4 regions of the Dermacoccus sp. SAI-028 genome follow, and region 4 is predicted to be linked to each of the others. Evidence: riboswitches for the same ligand, from Rfam matches in the RefSeq annotation. Region 4 holds a riboswitch; each other region holds the start of a gene.
What was found. A riboswitch is a leader RNA that binds a small molecule or an ion and turns the genes downstream of it on or off. The one in region 4 is predicted to bind S-adenosylmethionine.
Positions count from the first base shown of each region.

Region 1: it holds a riboswitch for S-adenosylmethionine, as region 4 does, so the genes downstream of both, EDC82_RS01465 (TauD/TfdA family dioxygenase) here and EDC82_RS05325 (aminotransferase class V-fold PLP-dependent enzyme) in region 4, are expected to answer to the same signal.
Region 2: it holds a riboswitch for S-adenosylmethionine, as region 4 does, so the genes downstream of both, EDC82_RS06450 (bifunctional o-acetylhomoserine/o-acetylserine sulfhydrylase) here and EDC82_RS05325 (aminotransferase class V-fold PLP-dependent enzyme) in region 4, are expected to answer to the same signal.
Region 3: it holds a riboswitch for S-adenosylmethionine, as region 4 does, so the genes downstream of both, EDC82_RS10770 (MetQ/NlpA family ABC transporter substrate-binding protein) here and EDC82_RS05325 (aminotransferase class V-fold PLP-dependent enzyme) in region 4, are expected to answer to the same signal.

Region 1 is NZ_SMFS01000001.1:299,818-304,763, forward strand. It holds gene EDC82_RS01450 (FAD-binding oxidoreductase) at 1-630, shown strand, start outside; gene EDC82_RS01455 (cyclopropane-fatty-acyl-phospholipid synthase family protein) at 627-1,931, shown strand; gene EDC82_RS01460 (hypothetical protein) at 1,992-2,288, opposite strand; SAM riboswitch class IV at 2,451-2,578, shown strand; gene EDC82_RS01465 (TauD/TfdA family dioxygenase) at 2,589-3,566, shown strand; gene EDC82_RS01470 (GNAT family N-acetyltransferase) at 3,772-4,344, shown strand; gene EDC82_RS01475 (carbon starvation CstA family protein) at 4,655-4,946, shown strand, end outside.
Region 2 is NZ_SMFS01000001.1:1,406,992-1,411,937, reverse strand. It holds gene EDC82_RS06475 (phosphatidylinositol mannoside acyltransferase) at 1-183, opposite strand, end outside; gene pgsA (phosphatidylinositol phosphate synthase) at 188-808, opposite strand; gene EDC82_RS06465 (HIT domain-containing protein) at 874-1,449, opposite strand; gene EDC82_RS06460 (hypothetical protein) at 1,532-1,921, opposite strand; gene EDC82_RS06455 (GNAT family N-acetyltransferase) at 1,918-2,412, opposite strand; SAM riboswitch class IV at 2,536-2,651, shown strand; gene EDC82_RS06450 (bifunctional o-acetylhomoserine/o-acetylserine sulfhydrylase) at 2,724-4,037, shown strand; gene thrS (threonine--tRNA ligase) at 4,204-4,946, opposite strand, start outside.
Region 3 is NZ_SMFS01000001.1:2,362,360-2,367,305, forward strand. It holds gene EDC82_RS10750 (hypothetical protein) at 1-569, opposite strand, end outside; gene EDC82_RS10755 (GNAT family N-acetyltransferase) at 566-1,627, opposite strand; gene msrA (peptide-methionine (S)-S-oxide reductase MsrA) at 1,781-2,428, shown strand; gene EDC82_RS10765 (neutral/alkaline non-lysosomal ceramidase C-terminal domain-containing protein) at 2,496-2,879, opposite strand; SAM riboswitch class IV at 3,092-3,203, shown strand; gene EDC82_RS10770 (MetQ/NlpA family ABC transporter substrate-binding protein) at 3,381-4,388, shown strand; gene EDC82_RS10775 (methionine ABC transporter ATP-binding protein) at 4,385-4,946, shown strand, end outside.
Region 4 is NZ_SMFS01000001.1:1,138,153-1,143,098, reverse strand. It holds gene EDC82_RS05335 (DNA translocase FtsK) at 1-2,454, opposite strand, end outside; SAM riboswitch class IV at 3,033-3,147, shown strand; gene EDC82_RS05325 (aminotransferase class V-fold PLP-dependent enzyme) at 3,191-4,756, shown strand.

The sequences.
Region 1 (4,946 bases), 840 kb from region 4:
AGTGAGCTCGACCGCGACACGTTGAGCGCGCACGACTACATCTGGCGTTGGGACACCGACTGGTTCTGGTGCTCCGACGCGTTCTTCGCACAGAACCCGAAGGTGCGACGCGTGTGGCCGCGCAAGTACCGTCGCAGCGACTTCTACCACCGCATCGTCGGGTGGGAGAACCGCTGGGGCTTCGCCGCGAGGATCGACGAGATGCGCGGCGAACTGCCGCGCGAGCGCGTCGTGCAGGACGTCGAGGTGCCCCTCGAACAGCTCGAGACGTTCATGCCGTGGTTCGACGAGCACGTCGGCATGACGCCCGTGTGGGTGTGCCCGCTGCGCCTGCGCGGCGACGACGCGTGGCCGCTGTACCAGCTCGAACCGAACCGCACGTACGTCAACGTCGGGTTCTGGGGCACCGTCGCCATCACCCCCGGGCGGTCTGACGGCGACGTCAACCGCGACATCGAGGCCGTGCTGCCGACGATGCACGGCCACAAGTCGCTCTATTCCGACGTCTACTACGACGCCGAGACGTTCGAAGCGCTGTACGGCGCAGCCGAATACCGCCGCATGAAGACGAAGTACGACCCGCAGGGCCGCCTTCCTGAGTTCGCTGACAAGATGAGGACGCACGCATGAGCCAGACCACGACCGCCAACCCCCTCGTCGCCCAGGCCGTCCAGGCCGTGTTGGAGGAGCCGTTGCCCTTCCGCATCACGGCGTACGACGGCACCGACATCGGCCCGCGCGACAGCGACATCGCCGTGCGTGTCGAGAGCGAGGAGGGGCTGCGCTACCTCCTCAGCGCCCCTGGCGATCTCGGCCTCGCCCGCGCCTATCTGACGGGCACGCTGACCGGCACCGGTTTCCACCCTGGTGACCCCTACGAGGTGTTCAGCCGCATCAAGCGTGACGTGCGCACGAAGCAGCTGACGCCGAAGGGCGTCGCGTCGGCGCTCGCGCCCGTCGTCAAGCAGCTGGGGCCGAAGGCGTTCGTCCACCCGCCGCTGCCCGAGGTCGAGAACGAGCCCCGCTGGAAGCGCCACCTCGCCAAGGTGAACCCGGTGAGCCGCGCCGCCGACTCGATCAAGCACCACTACGACGTCTCGAACGCGTTCTACGAGAAGGTGCTCGGTGACTCGATGGCCTACACGTGCGCCGTGTTCGACACGCCGGACGACACCCTCGAGGACGCGCAGGAGCGCAAGTTCGCCCTCGTTGCCGACAAGCTCGACCTGCAGCCCGGCCAACGGCTGCTCGACGTCGGCTGCGGCTGGGGCGGCATGGCGATGCACGCCGCTCGCGAGCGCGGCGTCCACGTCATAGGCGTCACCCTGAGCAAGGAGCAGGCCGAGTGGGGTCAGCGCGCCGTGCGTGAGGCGGGCCTCGAGAGCCTTGTCGAGATCCGCTACGGCGACTACCGCGACGTCACCGAGACGGGCTTCGACGCCGTCAGCTCGATCGGCCTCACGGAGCACATCGGCGTGAAGAACTACGCCAACTACTTCTCGTTCCTGCACTCGAAGCTGCGCGACGGTGGCCGCCTGCTCAACCACTGCATCACGCGTCGCGACGACACGGCTTCGGCCAAGCCGGAGCCGTTCACCGATCGCTATGTCTTCCCCGACGGCGAGCTCGCCTCGCCGGGGCGGCTCATCAGTGAGTGCCACGACGCCGGTTTCGAGGTTCAGCACGACGAGAACCTGCGCCTGTCGTACGCCCTGACGCTGCGCGACTGGTGCCGCAACCTCGAGGCGAACTGGGATTTCTGCGTCGCCGAGGCGGGCCTGCCGACCGCGAAGGTGTGGGGCATCTACATGGCCGGTTCACGCCTCGGGTTCGAGGAGGGCTGGCTGCACCTGCACCAGGTGCTCGCCACGAAGACGACCGACAACGGCGACAACGGCGGCTACCCGCTGGGCTCGCACTGGGCACCCTGAGCTCTCACTGGCGGTGCTGAGCGGCTGCCCGTTGCCCGTCCAGACGCAGGCAACGCGCAATCATGACGGTGGGGTGATGCCGACCAGCATCGCCGCCACCGTCATGATCTGCGTCCACGCGAACGCGTTCTGGAACGAACTGTTCGCGATGACGACGGCCGCCGAGCGCAGGTTGAACGCGAGGATCGCGGCGCGGGCCCCTGACGCGCGGCGTGTGCGCGCCCAGTAGACGAGAGCGCCGACGGCCGGCGCGAGCAGCGACCACATGTACGCGCTGAAATCGCTGCCACCATGCGACTTCACGAACTCGACCGTGACGATCGACGCTCCGATCTCGAACACGGTCAGGGCGACCATGAACCATCGATCACCGCTGCTCACCGACGGGGGAGTGCTCCACGGGCGTTCTGCTCTCAGTATGGCCGCCCGGGTGCGGCGGGCCCCTGACGAATGTCACGGTGTGGCCGCCGTTGATGCATAACTCGACCTTTATGTTTGGCCAGTGCTACGTTATGTGCGGGTCACGAGCCCCGGCGCGAAGTCTCGGCTGGCCGGGCGGCAACCCCCATGCGAACGCACACGTGCGCCGGGGTGCCCCGAGTAACGACCCGGCCGCCCGTCGACCGACGCGGCGGCAAGCGCAACGAAGGGTCTGCCATGACACTCCTCGACACCACGCCCGACACGAACGTCGACTCCGCGAGCGGCGCACCGACGGGTGTTCCGACGAGCGCAGCGGCGCGCCACGGCGGCACCGTCGCGACGCCCGGGCTGCGCATCGAACGCCTCGGCCCGGCGTTCGGCGCAATCGTCCACGGCGTCGACCTCGCGCAGGTCGACGACGCGATAGCGTTCGACCTGCGCCGCGCGCTGCTCGCGCACAAGGTGCTCTTCTTCCGGGGTCAGGACGCGTTCGACGACGACGCTCAGGTGCGCCTCGGAAACCTGCTCGGCGAGCTGACGGCGGGCCACCCCGTCGCGGGCACGCACGAGCGCAAGGAGATCTACTCGATCGACTCCTCCGACCCCGAGTTCTCGTTCTCCGACGAGTGGCACACGGATGTCACGTTCATGAAGGAGCCGCCGGCCATCAGCGTCCTGCGCGCCGTGACGTTGCCGGATTACGGCGGCGACACCTCCTGGGCCGACGCGCAGGCGGCGTACGACTCGCTGTCGGAGCCGTTCCGCGGCCTCGTCGACCAGCTCGTCGCCGCCCACGACGGCAACCGCGAATGGGGCGCGTACCTGCGCAAGAACGGTGGGCAGGAGTGGAGCGGCGAGGTCGTCACCGAGCTGCCCGTCGTCGAGCACCCCGTCGTGCGTGTGCACCCCGAGACGGGCCGTCGCGGGTTGTTCGTCAACCCCGGTTTCACCTCCCACATCGTCGGCGTGTCGCAGGCCGAGTCGCGGGCGATCCTCGACGTGCTGTACGCGCACCTGACGCAGCCCGAACACACCATCCGCCACCGTTGGGCGCCCGGCGACGTCGGCATCTGGGACAACCGTGCGACGTCGCACTACGCGAACCGCGACTACGTCGACGCCAACCTTGGCCCGCGCGCCATGAGGCGCGTGACGGTCGGTGGCGACAAGCCCGTCGGCGTCAATGGCCTGACGGGTGGCGCAGCTGCCTGACGGTGTGAGCTGACATGGCGCGGTGCGGGTCTCTGGGGCCCGCATCGCGTCGTCATGTACCCCTCTGCGATTTTCGTCCCCCTTCGCGAATCCCGTCCCCCTCGGCGAATCCGGTCCCCATCGGCGATTTGCTTGTGCACATTCGTCCAGCCGGCCGTCGGGAAAATCGGTCGCCGGGGGCGTCGCACGGTGATGGAATGACGGGATGCTGAAGCTCATCAGGCCCGACGCCGCTCGCTACGACGACTGGAAGGACGCATTCGACGAGTTCGGCGCGACGCCGAAAGACGGCACGGGCTATCGTCGCGACGACGTCGTCGACACGTCGCGCGCCGGGTTCGACGCCTACCTCACCGATCGTGCGCGCCAGGGCGATACGACCGTCGCGCCGCCTGAGGGATTCGTGCACTGCAGCTATTTCTGGGTGCTCGACGGCCCGCGGGCGGGGGAGGGTGACATCGTCGGCTTTCTGGCCCTGCGTCACACCCTCACCGAGGTGCTGTACGAGGCGATCGGTCACATCGGCTACTCGGTGCGTCCCAGCGCTCGTGGGCGGGGTGTCGCCGCGGGCGCGCTGATGCTCGGTCTCGACGAGGCGCGGGCGCTCGGCGTCGAACAGGTGCTGGTGTGCTGCAGCACCGAGAATCCGGCGTCACGCGCCGTCATCGAGAAGTGCGGCGGGCAGTTCGAGGACGTCCGCTCCCACCCCGCGTTTCCGGGCGAGACACGTCGCTACTGGTTCGGCTCGCCGCCGTTTCCGCAGGGACCGACGGCCTGACGCCGGCTGCCTCGGGTGCGGATGTGACCGAAACTCGCGGATGAGGACGAGAATCGCCGATGTGACCGCCGTTCGCAGAGGTGGACGAGAATCGCCGACGGGGACAGGAATCGCAGAAGGGGCACGGTGCGGGGCGGCCCGGCCGAGGTCAGTCCCCATCCGAACTCAGGCCCCCAAACCCTCAGCCGACGTCGTGACCAGGATGTGATCGCTCGGTCCGCGAGCCGAGACGCCGTACCCATGGGTAGACCCCTACTGTGGCCTTACTCACATCGGCCCTCATGGCCACCAGCACTACCAGGAGGTCACCGTGGCGGCGTCACGTCTCGACACCCTCGACCGCGATCCGGGGTTGCCCCCCGTCGCGGTCGAACCCCCTCGCACCATCACCGGGCGGCAGAAGATCATGATCGCCGTCGCGGCGATCGTCGCCGCCATCGGCTGGACGATGGTCGCCTTCGTCCGCGGTGAGCACGTCAACGCCATCTGGTTCGTGTTCGCGGCCGTCGGCAGCTATGTCATCGGCTACATGCTCTACAGCCGTCTCATCGCGTACAAGGTCGTGCAGCCTCGCGACGACATCGCGACGCCGGCGGAGCAGT
Region 2 (4,946 bases), 270 kb from region 4:
CGCGTAGTTGGAGCGCATCCGCGCGACGCTCGGGCCGCCGCGGCGCGTCGTGACGTCCGCGATGACGTCGAAGAGGCGGTGGGCGGCGCGCTCGGGCAGCGCCCGCACGCCCCACCAGGCGCCCTTGAACGCTGCGACGGTGACGGCGTCGCGGGCGCGCGTCGTCAACCCCTCGGCGGCCACGCGCTCAGCCCTCGAACGGCTTGGCGAGGGCCTGCTTCCGCACCATGAGCATGCGCTGCACGACCGTGATGAACGATGCGACGGCGAGCAGCGTGAGCACGACGGTCAGCACGATCTCGGGCAGGAACCAGCCGACGAGGCCGGTCGTGACGAGCACGGCGACGAGACGGTCGGCGCGCTCGGCGATGCCGACGTTCGCCTGCATGCCGAGACCCTCGGCCCGGGCCTTGGCGTAGGAGACGACCGAGCCGAGCACGAGGCACGCGAGCGCGAGGCACGCCATGAGGAAGTTGTCGCCCTTGCCCGCGTAGTACAGGACGAGGCCGCCGAAGATCGCGGCGTCACCGACGCGGTCGAGCGTCGAGTCGAGGTAGGCACCCCACGTCGACGAGCGGCCCGACAGGCGCGCCATGTTGCCGTCGAGCATGTCCGAGAAGACGAAGACGGTGATGAACAACGTGCCGACGAGGAAGTCGCCGCGCGGATAGAACCACAGTGCACCGAACGCGACACCGACGGTGCCCACGATCGTCACGACGTCGGGGCTGATGCCGAGACGCAGCAGGAGCTGGGCGATGGGCCGGAAGATGGCGGAGAAAAACGCGCGCGCGTACTTGTTGAGCATGGTGGTTCAACTGTAGCGGTTCGATATACCCGTTCGAGGCAGCGCACTGCCCGTGGTGCCCGGTGTCAGTCGTTCGGCCAGTTCGCGACGATGCGCTGACGGCTGTCCTCGAGCAGCACCGGCAGCGCCTTGGTGCGCCCGATGATCGGCATGAAGTTCATGTCGCCACCCCAGCGCGGCACGATGTGCTGATGCAGGTGCGCGGCGACGCCGGCACCTGCGACGTCACCCTGGTTCATCCCGAGGTTGAACCCGCCCGGGTTCGACGCGGCCTTGAGGGCACGCACCCCGGCCTTCGTCAGCTTCGTGAACTCCTCGGTCTCGTCGTCGGTGAGGTCGATGTACGAGGCGACGTGACGGTACGGGCACACGAGCAGGTGGCCCGGGTTGTACGGGAACAGGTTCATCACGACGAAACAGTGCTCACCACGGTGGACGATGAGGCCGTCGGCGTCGGTCTTCGTAGGCGACGCGCAGAACGGGCAGCCGTGGCCGGCGTCCTTTGTCGGACGCTCGCCCTCGATGTACGCCATGCGGTGCGGCGTCCACAGCCGCCCGAACCCGTCGGCCTCGCCCGCGAAGGCGCCGGCTTGCTCGATGAGGATGTCGTCCTGCGAATCAGTGTTGAACTCGTCGACCATGGCCCGATCCTAGAGCCCCGCCTGCCTCGACGCAGCGGCCGCGGGTGGGCTCGCGCGCACCATGCACCCCGGGTGAGCGGTCTCAGACCGCCGCGATCTCGCGCAGACGCGCCGGGACAATGGTTCGGTCGGCTTCCCCCGCGTGCGCGACGTCGCCGACACGGCCCGCCAACGTCCGCGCGACCTCGGCCGCGTCGCCGTCACCGACGACGGCGACGATGCTCGCCAGCCCGGCGAGGCCCGTGACGGCGTCCTCGAGGTCGAGCCAGTCGTCGTCATCGAGGCCGGCCGCCGCCCCCGGCCATGCGACCGAGGCGGCCATGACGCCGTCACGAGCCCACTGCTCGACAGCGTCGCGCGCGAGGGCGCCGTCAGCACCGAGGTGCAGGACGACGGCGTTCGCGACCGGTTTGGACGGGCAGGCGATGCAGCGCTCGCGCTGATCGAGCGCCCAGATGACGTCGTCGCTCATGACGCACGCTCCGCATCGCGGCGGGCGTCGAGGCCGAACGGCGCCACACGCTGCATGTGACGTTCGTCCGGCGGGCCGAAGCCGGCCCGTTCGTACAGCCTGCGGGCACGCGGACGGGCGTTGAGCATCATTCGCGCGACGTCGTGCGCGTCGGCCCAGGCGTCGACGATCCGCAGCATCCGCTCGGCCAGGCCCTGGCCGCGCGCCGACGGCGTGACGAAGACGACCGCGATGTTGAGCGACGGCTGCGCCGGCCGAGCCAGCGCCGGGGGCCGGTGCACGAGCGACGTCTGCACCATGCCGAGAGCCGTCCCGTCAGCACTCGAGGCGAGCCACGTCGGCAGATCGTCGTAGTGCGCGAGCCAGTGATCGGCATACTCGGTGATGAAGCCGGAGCGGTTGCTCTCCCCCGCCTCGAGGTCCATCTGCAGACGCAGCGCCGCGCAGGCGAACGCGTCTTCGCGGCGCGCGCGGACGATCGTCGGTGTCATGGCAACAGTCAAGCACGGCATGAGGGTCGTCGCCCGTAGGCGCGTCGCGTCAGCACGGGGCCGCGACCGGAATGTGAGACAGCATTCCCGCCTGATGACACCACCCGGCCTAGAGTGGCCGCAGGTCACGAGCGCCAGCGTCAAACCCCGGTTTGCTGGCCGGCAACCCTCCCACCGCGGCGGGGTGCTCCGGGTGACGACCTGGCCCGGCGCCGAGCGCGTCCGGGCAAGCGCGGAGGGATTCCCCTTCGGGCACCACACGTACGGTGCGCCGCCCGTGCGTCCACGTACTCCTCGAGAGGGACATCATCATGAGCTCCGAGAACTGGGCCTTCGAGACCAAGCAGATCCACGTCGGCCAGAACGTCGACGGCGACACCGGCGCCCGGGCGCTGCCGATCTACCAGACGACGTCGTTCGTCTTCGACTCCGCCGAGACCGCGGCCAACCGCTTCGGCCTGTCGGATCTCGGCCCCATCTACACGCGCATCGGCAACCCGACGGCGCAGGCGGTCGAAGACCGCATCGCCGCGCTGGAGGGCGGCGTCGGCGCGTTGCTGCTCGCGTCGGGTCAGGCGGCGACGACGTTCGCCATCCTCAACGTCGCTCAGGCCGGCGACCACATCGTCGCCTCGTCCGCGCTGTACGGCGGCACGTACAACCTGCTGAAGTACACGCTCAAGCGACTCGGCGTCGAGACGACGTTCATCGACAACATCAACGATCTCGACGAGTGGCGCGGCGCCATCCGCGACAACACGAAGCTGCTGTTCGGCGAGACGCTGAGCAACCCCGACCAGAAGGTGCTCGACGTGCGCGGCCTCGCCGACATCGCGCATGACGCCGGGGTGCCGCTGTTCGTCGACAACACCGTCGCGACGCCGTACCTGCTGCGCCCGATCGAGCATGGCGCGGACGTCGTCATTCACTCCGCGACGAAGTACCTCGGGGGGCACGGGACGTCGATCGCCGGCGTGCTCGTCGACGCCGGGACGTTCGACTACGCCGCCGACCCGGCGAAGTTCCCGCAGTTCAACGAGCCGTCGGAGAGCTACCACGGTCTCGTGTTCGCCCGCGACCTCGGCGTCGGATCGCCGCTCGGCGCGAACCTCGCCTTCATCCTCAAGGCGCGCGTCGAACTGCTGCGCGACCTCGGCGCGGCCGTCTCCCCGTTCAACGCGTTCCTCATCGCGCAAGGCCTCGAGACGTTGTCGCTGCGTGTGGAGCGACACGTGGAGAACGCGAAGAAGGTCGTCGAGTTCCTGAAGTCGCAGCCGCAGGTCGAGAAGTTGTTCTACGCCTCCGACCCGTCGAGCCCCTACAAGGAACTCGCCGACCGCTACCTGCCCGCCGGCTCCGGCGCCGTGCTGTCGTTCGAGATCGCCGGCGGCGTCGAGGCGGGCAAGAAGTTCGTCGACGCTCTCGAACTGCACTCGCACGTCGCGAACATCGGTGACGTCCGTTCCCTCGCCATCCATCCTGCGTCGACGACGCACTCCCAGGGCAGCGACGAGGACCGCCGCGGCGCCGGCGTGACGCCCGGACTCGTGCGGTTGAGCGTCGGCATCGAGAACTCCGCCGACATCATCGCCGACCTCGAGAAGGGCTTCGCTGCAGCGAAGTGACCGTGCGCTGAGGTGGGTCCCCGCGACGGGTGACGCAACCGGGTTCCCTACCCCGAGCGTGGTCACCCGGCCGTGTCGAACGCCGGCCCTCGGGTGCACATGCCAACACACGAGCGCGCCCCCGAACCGCGAGGTTCGGGGGCGCGCGTCGTCGTCGAGGCAGACGTCAGCCGGCCGTCGGGTCGGTGTTCTGACGTTCGGTGATGACGCGGGTGATCTCGGCGATCGCGTCGGCCACCGGCACGCCGTTCTTCTGCGACCCGTCGCGGAAACGGAACGAGACGGCGCCGTTGTCGCGGTCCTCTTCACCGGCGATCAGGATGAACGGCGCCTTCGACTTGGACGCGTTGCGGATCTTCTTCGGGAAGCGGTCGTCGCTCATGTCGACCTCGACACGCACGCCGGCTTCGCGCAGCTTCATCGCGACGTCCTGCAGGTAGTCGTAGTACTCCTCCGCGACGGGCACGGCGAGCACCTGAACCGGCGCGAGCCACGCCGGGAACGCGCCCGCGTAGTGCTCGACGAGCACGCCGAGGAAGCGTTCGATCGAGCCGAACTTCGCCGAGTGGACCATGACGGGCTGCTGACGCGAACCGTCCGCCGCCTGGTACTCGAGGCCGAAACGAGCGGGCTGGTTGAAGTCGTACTGGATCGTCGACATCTGCCAGGTACGGCCGATGGCGTCGCGCGCCTGCACGGAGATCTTTGGGCCGTAGAACGCGGCACCGCCCGGGTCCGGCACGAGCTCGAGGCCGGACTCGAGCGCGACGTCCGACAGCACCTTCGTCGCGATGTCCCACTGTTCGTCGGTGCCGATGAACTTGTCCTTCTTGTCGCCGTCGACGTCGCGCGTCGAGAGCTCGAGGTAGAAGTCGTTCATGCCGAAGTCGCGCAGTAGGCCGAGGATGA
Region 3 (4,946 bases), 1.2 Mb from region 4:
GTCCGCTCTCGCAGCCACGCCTCGATCGGCTCGCGCTGCATCCACTCCTCACGTGCGCCGTCCACGCCGGCCGCGGTGAGAACGGCACCGAAGCAGTTGGGCCCGCTGGCGCGCGGGAACGTCCCCGCGATCTCACGGGCGCCTGGCAGCACGGCGTCGATATCGGCCCAGGCCCGCTGGGTGATCTCGCGATGACGACTCGCGCGCCGCCCCTCGACGACGTATGCCACGACGCGCTCGAGGTCGCGCGCGATGGCCGACGCGTCGTCACCGCTACGCCAGAGGTGACGCGTGGGTTGCGCTCGCCTCAGAGACGCCGGCAAGGCGCGCGCCGCCGCGCGATCGAGCCAGCAGATGGCTTGGTCGTCCACGCCGTACAGCAGGAACGTGTCCTTGAGCTCGAACGTCACCCGCTCGGGCTCGTCGCGCAGGCCGAGGTCGTGCGCGACGCTGCGGGGCACGACGAACGGCTGCTCGACCGGCATCGTCCACGCGCGCCACTGGAGCAGCTGCTCGTGCGTCACCTCGATGCCGAGCACCTCGCGTACGGGCGCCTCGGACGGGCTCATGCAAGCCTCTTCTGCCATTCGATCATCGTGCCCTCGCGTTCGTAGCCGAGCTCGGAGTTGATCCGCAGCACGTGGGTGTTCGTCTCGTCGTTCCAGGTGCGCTGCACCTCGACGCCCGGCGCGACCTGCGGCAGCAGCAGCGACACCGCAGCCTTGACCCGGTAGCCGAGCCGGTGCCCACGGTGCGCGGCCTCGACGAGGGTGTCGTCCTGGTAGGCGATCCAAGGCGTCTCCGCGGGAACGCTGACGTGCGTGAACGCGGCCATCTGCCCGGTCGGTCGGTGCCACGCCACGGCCTCGACGACGCGTCGGCCCTGAGCGCGTGCGGTGTCGAACAGCTCGCGCACCCGCGCGGCATCCCACGTCTCCGGTTCGATCGCAACGTCACCGAGCGGGGTGTCGGTCGACATCATCGCTCCGAGACGGGCCCGCTCCTCGAGCCACTGCGACGGGAGGTCGTCGACGGCCGTCTCGACGACATACTCGTCGTCGAACGCGAGGGCGGCACGCATCTGTGCGGCGACGGCGTCGCTGACCGGCAGACGCTGAGCGTTGCGCACGCACGTCTGGGCCTGGGCGAACCCGCGGGCAGCGAGGAAGGCGCCTGCGGCGTCAGGCTGGCCGACGGGCGTCTGCGTCTCGACGAGGACCGTCGTACGTCCCTCGTCCTGCATGATCTCCTCCGCGGCTGAGAGCAGCGCCGAGCCGACACCCCGTCGTCGCGCGGGAGCCGGCACGTCGAGGTGGAGAAACGCGAGGTGGGTGTTGTCGCGGCGCGGCAGGACGAGCTCGGCGGCACCGACGACGCCAGCTGCTGTGTCCACGCCATCATCCTGTATGTCGGCTGCTCCCCCAACGGCGTCGTCGTCGCACGAGGCTTCCCCCTCGACGGCGACGAACGCATGACGCGTCTCGGATTCCTTGCCCCACATGGCGCGCAGCTCGTCGGCGGGGTAGGCGATCGTGTGCTTGCCCCACTGCTCGTGGCCCACCGTCATGAACACCTGCGCCCAGGCGTCGAACAGCGGGTCGGACGGGCCGATCTGACGAATGCGCATGGCGACATTGCACTCAGCACCAGCTGCGTACGCAACCGGTTTTTCGGCGCGTCCGCCTGGATCGTGCGACAACCCGTTCATGCCGGCGGAGGGTCGGGCCGGAATGCCTCGACCGCCGGCGGTGTTGTCTCGGAACCCGAGGAAAGGCACCTCATGTTCACTCGAAAGCACACCCGAACGCCCGAGGCGAGCGACCTGCACGACGTCCTCGACGTGCCGATGTTCTCCGAACTGCCCGACGGCTCGGCGACCCTGTACGTCGCGATGGGCTGCTTCTGGGGCGCCGAACGCATCTTCTGGAAGATTCCGGGCGTCGTCACCACGGCCGTCGGGTACATGGGCGGCCACGCCACCGAGCCGACGTACGAAGATGTCTGTGGCGGCGGCACGGGCCACACCGAGACGGTCATGGTGGCCTACGACCCGTCGCGCGTGTCCGAACGCGAGCTTCTCAAGGCGTTCTGGGAGAACCACGACCCGACGACCGCGAACCGGCAGGGCAACGACGTCGGCACGCAATACCGCTCGGCGATCTACTGGACGACGCCGCAGCAGGAGCGCGCTGCCCGCGAGACGTCCGCGCTCTTCCAGGAGGCACTCGACGACGCGGGCCGCGGCGCCATCACGACCGAGATGCGCCCGGCCGACGAGGCGGGCCCCTTCTGGCCGGCGGAGCTGTACCACCAGCAGTACCTGTCCAAGCACCCCGGCGGCTACTGCAACCACGGCTTCAAGGGCGTCACGTGCCCCGTCGGCGTCGCCGACCTGCCCGCGCAGACGGATGTCCTCCCGCCACGCTGACGACGACATGCACGGCGGCCGCTGAGCCGGCGGCCGATCAACCGGCCACCGCGGCGCACCGGCCGTCTCAGCGCACCTGGAAGGCCCGGCTCGTTCCGGTATGGGCACTGACCTTGCCGTTCCAGCCGTTCTTCCAGCTGCCCTGCTGCACGAGGCGATACGTGCTCGCGGGCGTGCCGCGACGTATGCGCCGCTCCATGGTGCATCGCGAGTACGAGACGCCCTCGCGCGACCAGACGTACGAGGTGTCCCAGTCGTGGTCGTCGAGGACGTCGACCCACGACGAGCCGACCTGACGCTGCACCTTGACGAACGTGCCCATCGTGCGGAAGTCATTCTTCGGGTGGCCGCCGCGGAAGACCGCCCGCACGCTCGAACCAGCCGAGCGTGTGGCGTCCGGCTGAGTCAGGACGTCACCGAAGTGCTGCCCGGGTGGGGCGTCGTCGAACACGACGCCGGGGCCCTCGGCGCGTGGCCGACGTCACACTCATCACCCACCTAGACGATCGTCCAAGCTGTGTGAAGAAATCACTCACCCGAGCCTCGACGGCGAAAGACGCCGCATCAGCCACGCCGCGTGTCGCACGTCACAATCTTCGCCCACGTCTCATCTCCAGTGCCACAACTTGACGCTTTGTCGTGCGCGGCTCTAATCTCGCTGCTGGTCAAGAGATCCGATGCAAAGCCCTGGCTGGTCGGACGGCAACCCTCACACGCGTGGCGGGGTGCTCCAGGTGATGACCCGGCCGCGTCGACCACGCGGCAAGCACGCTCGGCACCCAACGTGACGGCATCCTCGTGAGCCTTCCGTTGCGCTGCCCAGGCCCCGAAAGGCATGCCCCGCACGACACCGCGCACCGCGCCCCACCCCGGCGCCCCGCCTTCACGCTGACTCCGCGCACCCGCGCCAGCCCCGCGCATTCGCATCCTTGCCGCCTCACCAGGAGAGATCATGACCGACAAGCACACCCCCGCCGACGAGACCTCGACGCCCACCTCGTCCACGCATGACGCCACGAGCGCCGAGAACGGCGCGACCGCCCTGCCCCCGAAACCGAAGAACGACACCGGCAAGTACGTTGCGATCGGCGCAGGCGTCCTCGTCGTCGCGCTGGCCGCCGGCATCGGGGCCAAGGTGCTCGGCGGGAGCAGTGACGACAAGCTGACCCACCTCAAGGTGGGCACGACGGAGGCGTCGGACCCGTACTGGAACCAGCTCGTCAAGGTGGGCAAGGACAAGTACGGTCTCGACATCGAACCGGTCAACTTCTCTGATTACACCCAGGCCAACCCCGCGCTCTCCGAGGGCCAGGTCGACCTCAACCAGTTCCAGCACCTGCAATTCCTCGCCGACTACAACACCAAGGCGAAGCAGAACCTCACGCCCATCGGGGCGACGTACATCGTCCCGCTGGCGCTGTACTCGAAGAAGCACACGAGCGTCGGCCAGTTCCCCCAGGGCGGCAAGATCGCCATCCCCAACGATCCGACGAACCAGGCGCGCGCCTTGCTGCTGCTGCAGAGCGCCGGACTGCTGAAGCTCAAGGGTGGTGGCACCTCGCTGTCGACCCCGGCCGACATCGACGCCGGCGCCTCGAAGGTCACCGTCACAGCGGTCAACGCCGAGCAGACCGCGGCCGCGCTGCCGTCCGTCGACGGCGCGATCGTCAACAACAACTTCGCCGCGGACGCGAAGCTCGACCCGAGCAAGGCCCTGTTCAAGGACGACCCGCATGCGGCCTCGTCGAAGCCGTACATCAACGTCGTCGTCGCGCGCGCCGCGGACAAGGACAACGCCGACTACGCCAAGTTCGTCAAGGCCTACCACGACCCGAGCGTCGAGAAGCTCATCGAGGAGCGCACGAAGGGCACGAGCGTCCTCGTGAACAACTCCGCCTCCGAGGTGCAGGGCATCCTCGCGAACCTCGAGGCCCAGATCAAGGCGAAGGGATCGAAGTGACGGGCCCCTCCCCCACACTGACGAAGGCCGCCGCGCCGGCGAGTGCCACCCCGCCCGCCGTCGCCTTCCACGACGTCGGCAAGACGTTCACCCGCGGCAAGAGCCGGGTGACGGCTCTCGACGGCATCACGACGCAGGTGGAGCGCGGACGCATCGTCGCCGTCATCGGTTTCTCCGGCGCAGGTAAGAGCACCCTCGTACGTCTCATCAACGGCCTGGAGACGCCGACGCGCGGCCACGTCGAGATCGACGGCGTCGACCTCGCGTCGCTGTCCGCGAAGCAGGTGCGCGAGCTGCGCGGTCGCATCGGCATGGTGTTCCAGCAGTTCAACCTCATCCGCTCGCGCACGGTGTACGCCAACGTCGCCTACCCCCTCGAGGTCGCCGACTGGGACAAGGCGCGCCAGGAGGCGCGCATCACCGAGCTGCTCAGCTTCGTCGGGCTCACCGAGAAGGCGTGGGCCTACCCCGACGAGCTCTCCGGCGGGCAGAAGCAGCGCGTCGGCATCGCCCGTGCGCTCGCGACGAACCCGGAGATCCTGCTCGCCGACGAGTCCA
Region 4 (4,946 bases):
GTCGTCGATCTCCTTCTTCGGCGCGACCTGCGCGACGTCCTCGCGGTAGTTCGGCGCGAGCTGGCTCTTGACGTGCGCGACGACGGCGTGGATCTCGGATTCGTTGACCCATGCGCCCTGCACGCGCATCGGCTTGCTCGCACCCATCGGCAGGAACAGCGCGTCACCCTGACCGAGCAGCTTCTCGGCACCGGGCTGGTCGAGCACGACGCGGCTGTCGGCGAGCGACGACGTCGCGAACGCTAGGCGCGACGGCACGTTGGCCTTGATGATGCCGGTGACGACGTCGACGGACGGGCGCTGCGTCGCGAGGATGAGGTGAATGCCCGCGGCACGCGCGAGCTGCGTGATGCGCTGGATCGACGCCTCGACGTCGCGCGGCGCGACGAGCATGAGGTCGGCGAGCTCGTCGACGACGACGAGCAGGTAGGGGTACGGCGCGAGCTTGCGCTTGCTGTCGGGCGGCAGCTGCACCTTGCCCGCGCGCACCGCCTTGTTGAACTCGTCGATGTGCTTGTAGCCGAACGCGGCCAGGTCGTCATAGCGTGCGTCCATCTCGCGCACGACCCACTCGAGTGCCTCGGCGGCCTTCTTCGGGTTCGTGATGATCGGCGTGATGAGGTGCGGGATGCCCTCGTACGCCGTCAGTTCGACGCGCTTGGGGTCGACGAGCACCATGCGCACCTCTTCGGGCGTGGCCCGCATGAGCAACGACGTGATCATCGAGTTGACGAAGCTCGACTTACCGGCGCCCGTCGCACCCGCGACGAGCATGTGCGGCATCTTCGCGAGGTTCGCGACGACGTAGCCGCCCTCGACGTCCTTGCCGACACCCATGACCATCGGGTGCGTGTTGTTGCGCGCCGCCTGGCTGCGCAGCACGTCGCCGAGGCTGACGAGTTCCTTGTCGGCGTTCGGGATCTCGATACCGATGGCCTTCTTGCCGGGGATCGGCGACAGGATGCGCACGTCGGCGCTCGCGACGGCGTACGAGATGTTCTTGCTCAACCCCGTCACACGGTCGACCTTGACGCCGGGGCCGAGTTCGACCTCGTAGCGCGTCACCGTCGGGCCGCGCGTGAACCCGCTGACGACGGCGTCGATACCGAACTGCTCGAGTACCTCGGTCAGCGCGTCGACGACGCGGTCGTTCGCGGCGGAACGCTCCTTGGGCGGGGTCCCCTGTTCGAGGACGTTCGAATCGGGCAGCGTGTACGTGACGTCGCCGCCCATTGCGAGCTGCTCGACACGAGGTGGAAGCTGTTCGGTGGGCTGAGCTTCCACCTGACGTTGAGGGACGGCTGCGGCCGGCGCAGCCTGCTCGACGCGCGTGGCACCGGCATCCTGACGGGCCGCCGCGGCCTTCGGCGACTCCCCCGGCCGCTGTGCCGACGCCGGGCGCGACGCCTGCGCCGCACGTGCGGAGGCCTGGTCGACAACGGCATCGTCGACGGAATCCATGGGTGCGGAGCGGCGCGCTGCCCCACCTGCCGCCTCCCCTGCCGGCGACGCTCCGGAGCGCGATGCTCGGGCTCGCGCGAGCGCAGCGGCGCTCGCGTCACCGGCGCGCTCGTCGTCAGAGCCGCCGGCGGGCATCTCTCGCGTCTGATCGACGCCCGCCGGGGCGCCGTCGATCGTGTCGATGTCGTAGATCTGCTGCTCACCGCGACGGCGGTTGAGCGGGTTGCGTGATATGCCACGGCCCGCGCCGCGCGGCCCCTTGCCGACGACCTCGGCGGCCTGCTCGTAGGGCTCATCGCCGCGCCGGGCGTCGTCACCCGCGCCGCGACGCGAGCCGCCCCGCGCGCGGTTACCGATGTCGGCGCCGTGCAGGTCGTCGGCGACGGCGTCACGCTGAAGCAGCTCGCCCTCGTCGTCGCGTTCATCGAGGGGGTGGCCGAAGATCTGCGCCTCGACCTCGCGGATGCGCTGCGGGATGCGATTGACGGGCGTGCGCGTCAGCACGAGGAAACCGAAGAACGACACGAGCGCGAGGATGATGCCCGCGCCCCACACCGTGAGCGCGGCAGACAGCGGCCCTCCCGTGATGACGCCGAGGATGCCGCCTGCGCCGCGCACCGCGGTCGAAACCCCTGTCGACGGACGCCCGCCGACGAGGTGGGCGATCCCCGTCGAGCCGAGCGCGAGGATCGTCAGTCCGATCGTCATGCGGTTGGTCGGCTGGTGCCCCCGCGGGTGGCGGAACATGTGGATGGCCATGCCGATGAGGACGACGGGCAGAACGTAGGCGATGACGCCGAACGTGCCGGCCGCGACGGCGTGGACGACGTCCCCGAACATGCCGGGCAGCCCCCACCACTCCCGCGCAGCGACGACGATGCCGAGGGCGAGGAGGGCGAAACCGAGCCCGTCGCGACGGTGTTCGGGTTCGAGGTCAGAAGCGGCGGCGCCGACGCGGCGGACGGTGCCGCCGGCGACGTGCGAAACACCCATCCACGCGCCACGAGCAGCGCGACCGGACGCGGAGGGACGCGCTTCAGCAGCCCCTCGCGACGAGCCGGTCTTGCGCGCGGGTGCATTCTTCGTCGTGCCGCCCGAACGTGGTGCGCTCGACTTCGGCGGGGTCGTGCGGGCGCGCGTCGTCGAGGCCGCAGATGCGCCGGCCGGGCGCGAGCTCTTGGCGCGCGGCTGCGAAGAGGCCTTCTTCGCGACGAGGACGCTGTCGTTCGCTGGTCTGTTTCGGGTCGCCACCCCGCAAGGCTAGTGGGGGTTCCGGCCGTTTTCGCGGACCCACGCCGTGACACGGGTCCAATGGTGACGGCGGGTCGGCTCGACACCTTCGAATCCGCGTCCCGATGCGCTGGCGCGTTGACGCGCTCGCATCCGACAGCGCCCTGACCCTTGTCGGAGGCGCCGCCAGCTGCCCGGGGGACCACGGGCATCCCCACCGCGAGACGCCGACTCTTGCGCGCGGCGCTCGCCATCCGCGATCCCACAGGTGATCTCACGATGCGAACCTCTGGCCGCACGTCGGTGGACGCGGCGGAGGGCCGGGTGCGAGCGTTCACGTAGGTCATGAGTTCCAGCGCACAGCCCCGGCTTGCTGGACGGCAACCCTCCACCGCGGTGGGGTGCTCCGGGTGACGACCTGGCCGCCACCAGCACCGGTGTCGGCAAGCGCGGGCCGAGCCATCTGGCGACGGCGAGGCCCCTGATTCGAGGAGCCTCGATGCCCCGTTCTGCCATTCTCTCGATCCTTGACTCCGACGCGCGCCGCCACGCTGCGAGCCACACGACCCGCCCCGCTCACGCCGTAACCCCCGGGACTCCCGTCGCGGACCCCGAGCGTCACCACACCCAGCCCGCGCACCCCGGCGGGTCCCGTCGCGAGACGCCCACGGCTACCCATCATCGCGCGGACGCGCCGCAGCAGGCCAATGCCGCCCTGGCCACGATCGGCGCCGATCTCGGCGTCGCGACGCTCGACGGGCGCGTCGTCGAGCACGCGAACTTCGACCACGGCGCGACGGCTCCCGCGCTGCAGGCCGCCGCGCGGGCCGTCGACACGACCCTGCGCACGTACGGTTCGGTGCATCGCGGTGCGGGACGGGCGTCGCAGCTGACGACCCGGTGGTACGAGGAGGCTCGGCAGGAGGTCGCCGCGTTCGTCGGCGCGCGCGAGGACGACGTCACCGTCTTCACGCGCAACACCTCGGACGCGCTCAACCTGTTGGCTCACTGTCTGCCGCAACAGACGCAGGTCTTCGTGTTCCGCTCGATGCACCACGCGGCGCTGCTGCCGTGGGCGGACGAGCGGACGACGCGGCTGCCGATCCCTCACTCTCACGCCGAGGCTGAGGGCTACCTCGACGTCGCTCTGGCGGAATTCCGCGCCCACAACGATGCTCCCGTGTTGGTCCTCATCACCGGCGCCTGCAACGTGACGGGCGAGGTGTGGCCCATCGAGCGCCTCGCCGCCGTCGCCCGCCGGCATGAGGCGCGGACGGCTCTCGACGCCGCGCAGCTCGCCCCGCACCGCCGCGTCGACATCGACGCCTGGGGCATCGACTACGTCGCTCTGTCCGGCCACAAGGCCTACGCGCCGTACGGTTCAGGAGCCCTCGTCGGGCGCCGCGACTGGCTCGACACCGCCCCTCCGTACTTCCGCGCCGGCGGCGCGAGCCACCGCGTCAGCGAAGATGCGTCAGGCGCCGGCGACGTCGCCTGGGCGCCCGCGCCCGCACGCCACGAGGGCGGCACCCCGAACGCGGTCGGGGCCATCGCGCTCGCGGCCGCAGCCTCGACGCTGTCCGCGCAGCGCGGCGAAGCCGAGGCGCGCGAGGAGAAGATCCACGCCATCGTCCGCGACGGTCTCAACTCGATCGACGGCGTGAGGATCGTCGAACTCTTCGACGAGCAGAATGCCGCGGACGCTCACCTCGACGATGGCGCGCCAAGGCGGAATGCGAGCGACAACGTCGGCGTCACGACGTTCACCGTCGCCGGATACGACCCGACGCTCGTCGCTCAGGTGCTCGCAGACGAGCACGGCATCGCTGTGCGCGACGGGCGATTCTGCGCTCACCTGCTCTGCGACGCGCGCCTCGGCGAGGGCGCGACGGCAGTGCGCGCCTCGATCGGTCTCGCCACGACGACAGAGCACGCACGACGCCTCGTCGACGCCGTGCGTGCTCTCGTCACCCATGGGCCCACCTTCGACTACACCCACACCCCGGGCCTCGGGTGGAGCCCCGTCACCGACCGACGAGACCTCTCAGAGCCCCGCCCCTGGTGAGGAGAACGAGCGGCGGTGGGCCCCAGCGAGGGGCTCACCGCCGCATTTCGTCAGATACGGGATGCCGACGCGGTGGCTCCTGTCGAAGGGCCCGCTCGCGCGCTCATGCGAGTTTTTTTGACCACGCTCAATAACAAACCTCGACGTCCATTTCGAATCCAGTTGCACCCCAACGGACGAAGGGTGCGAC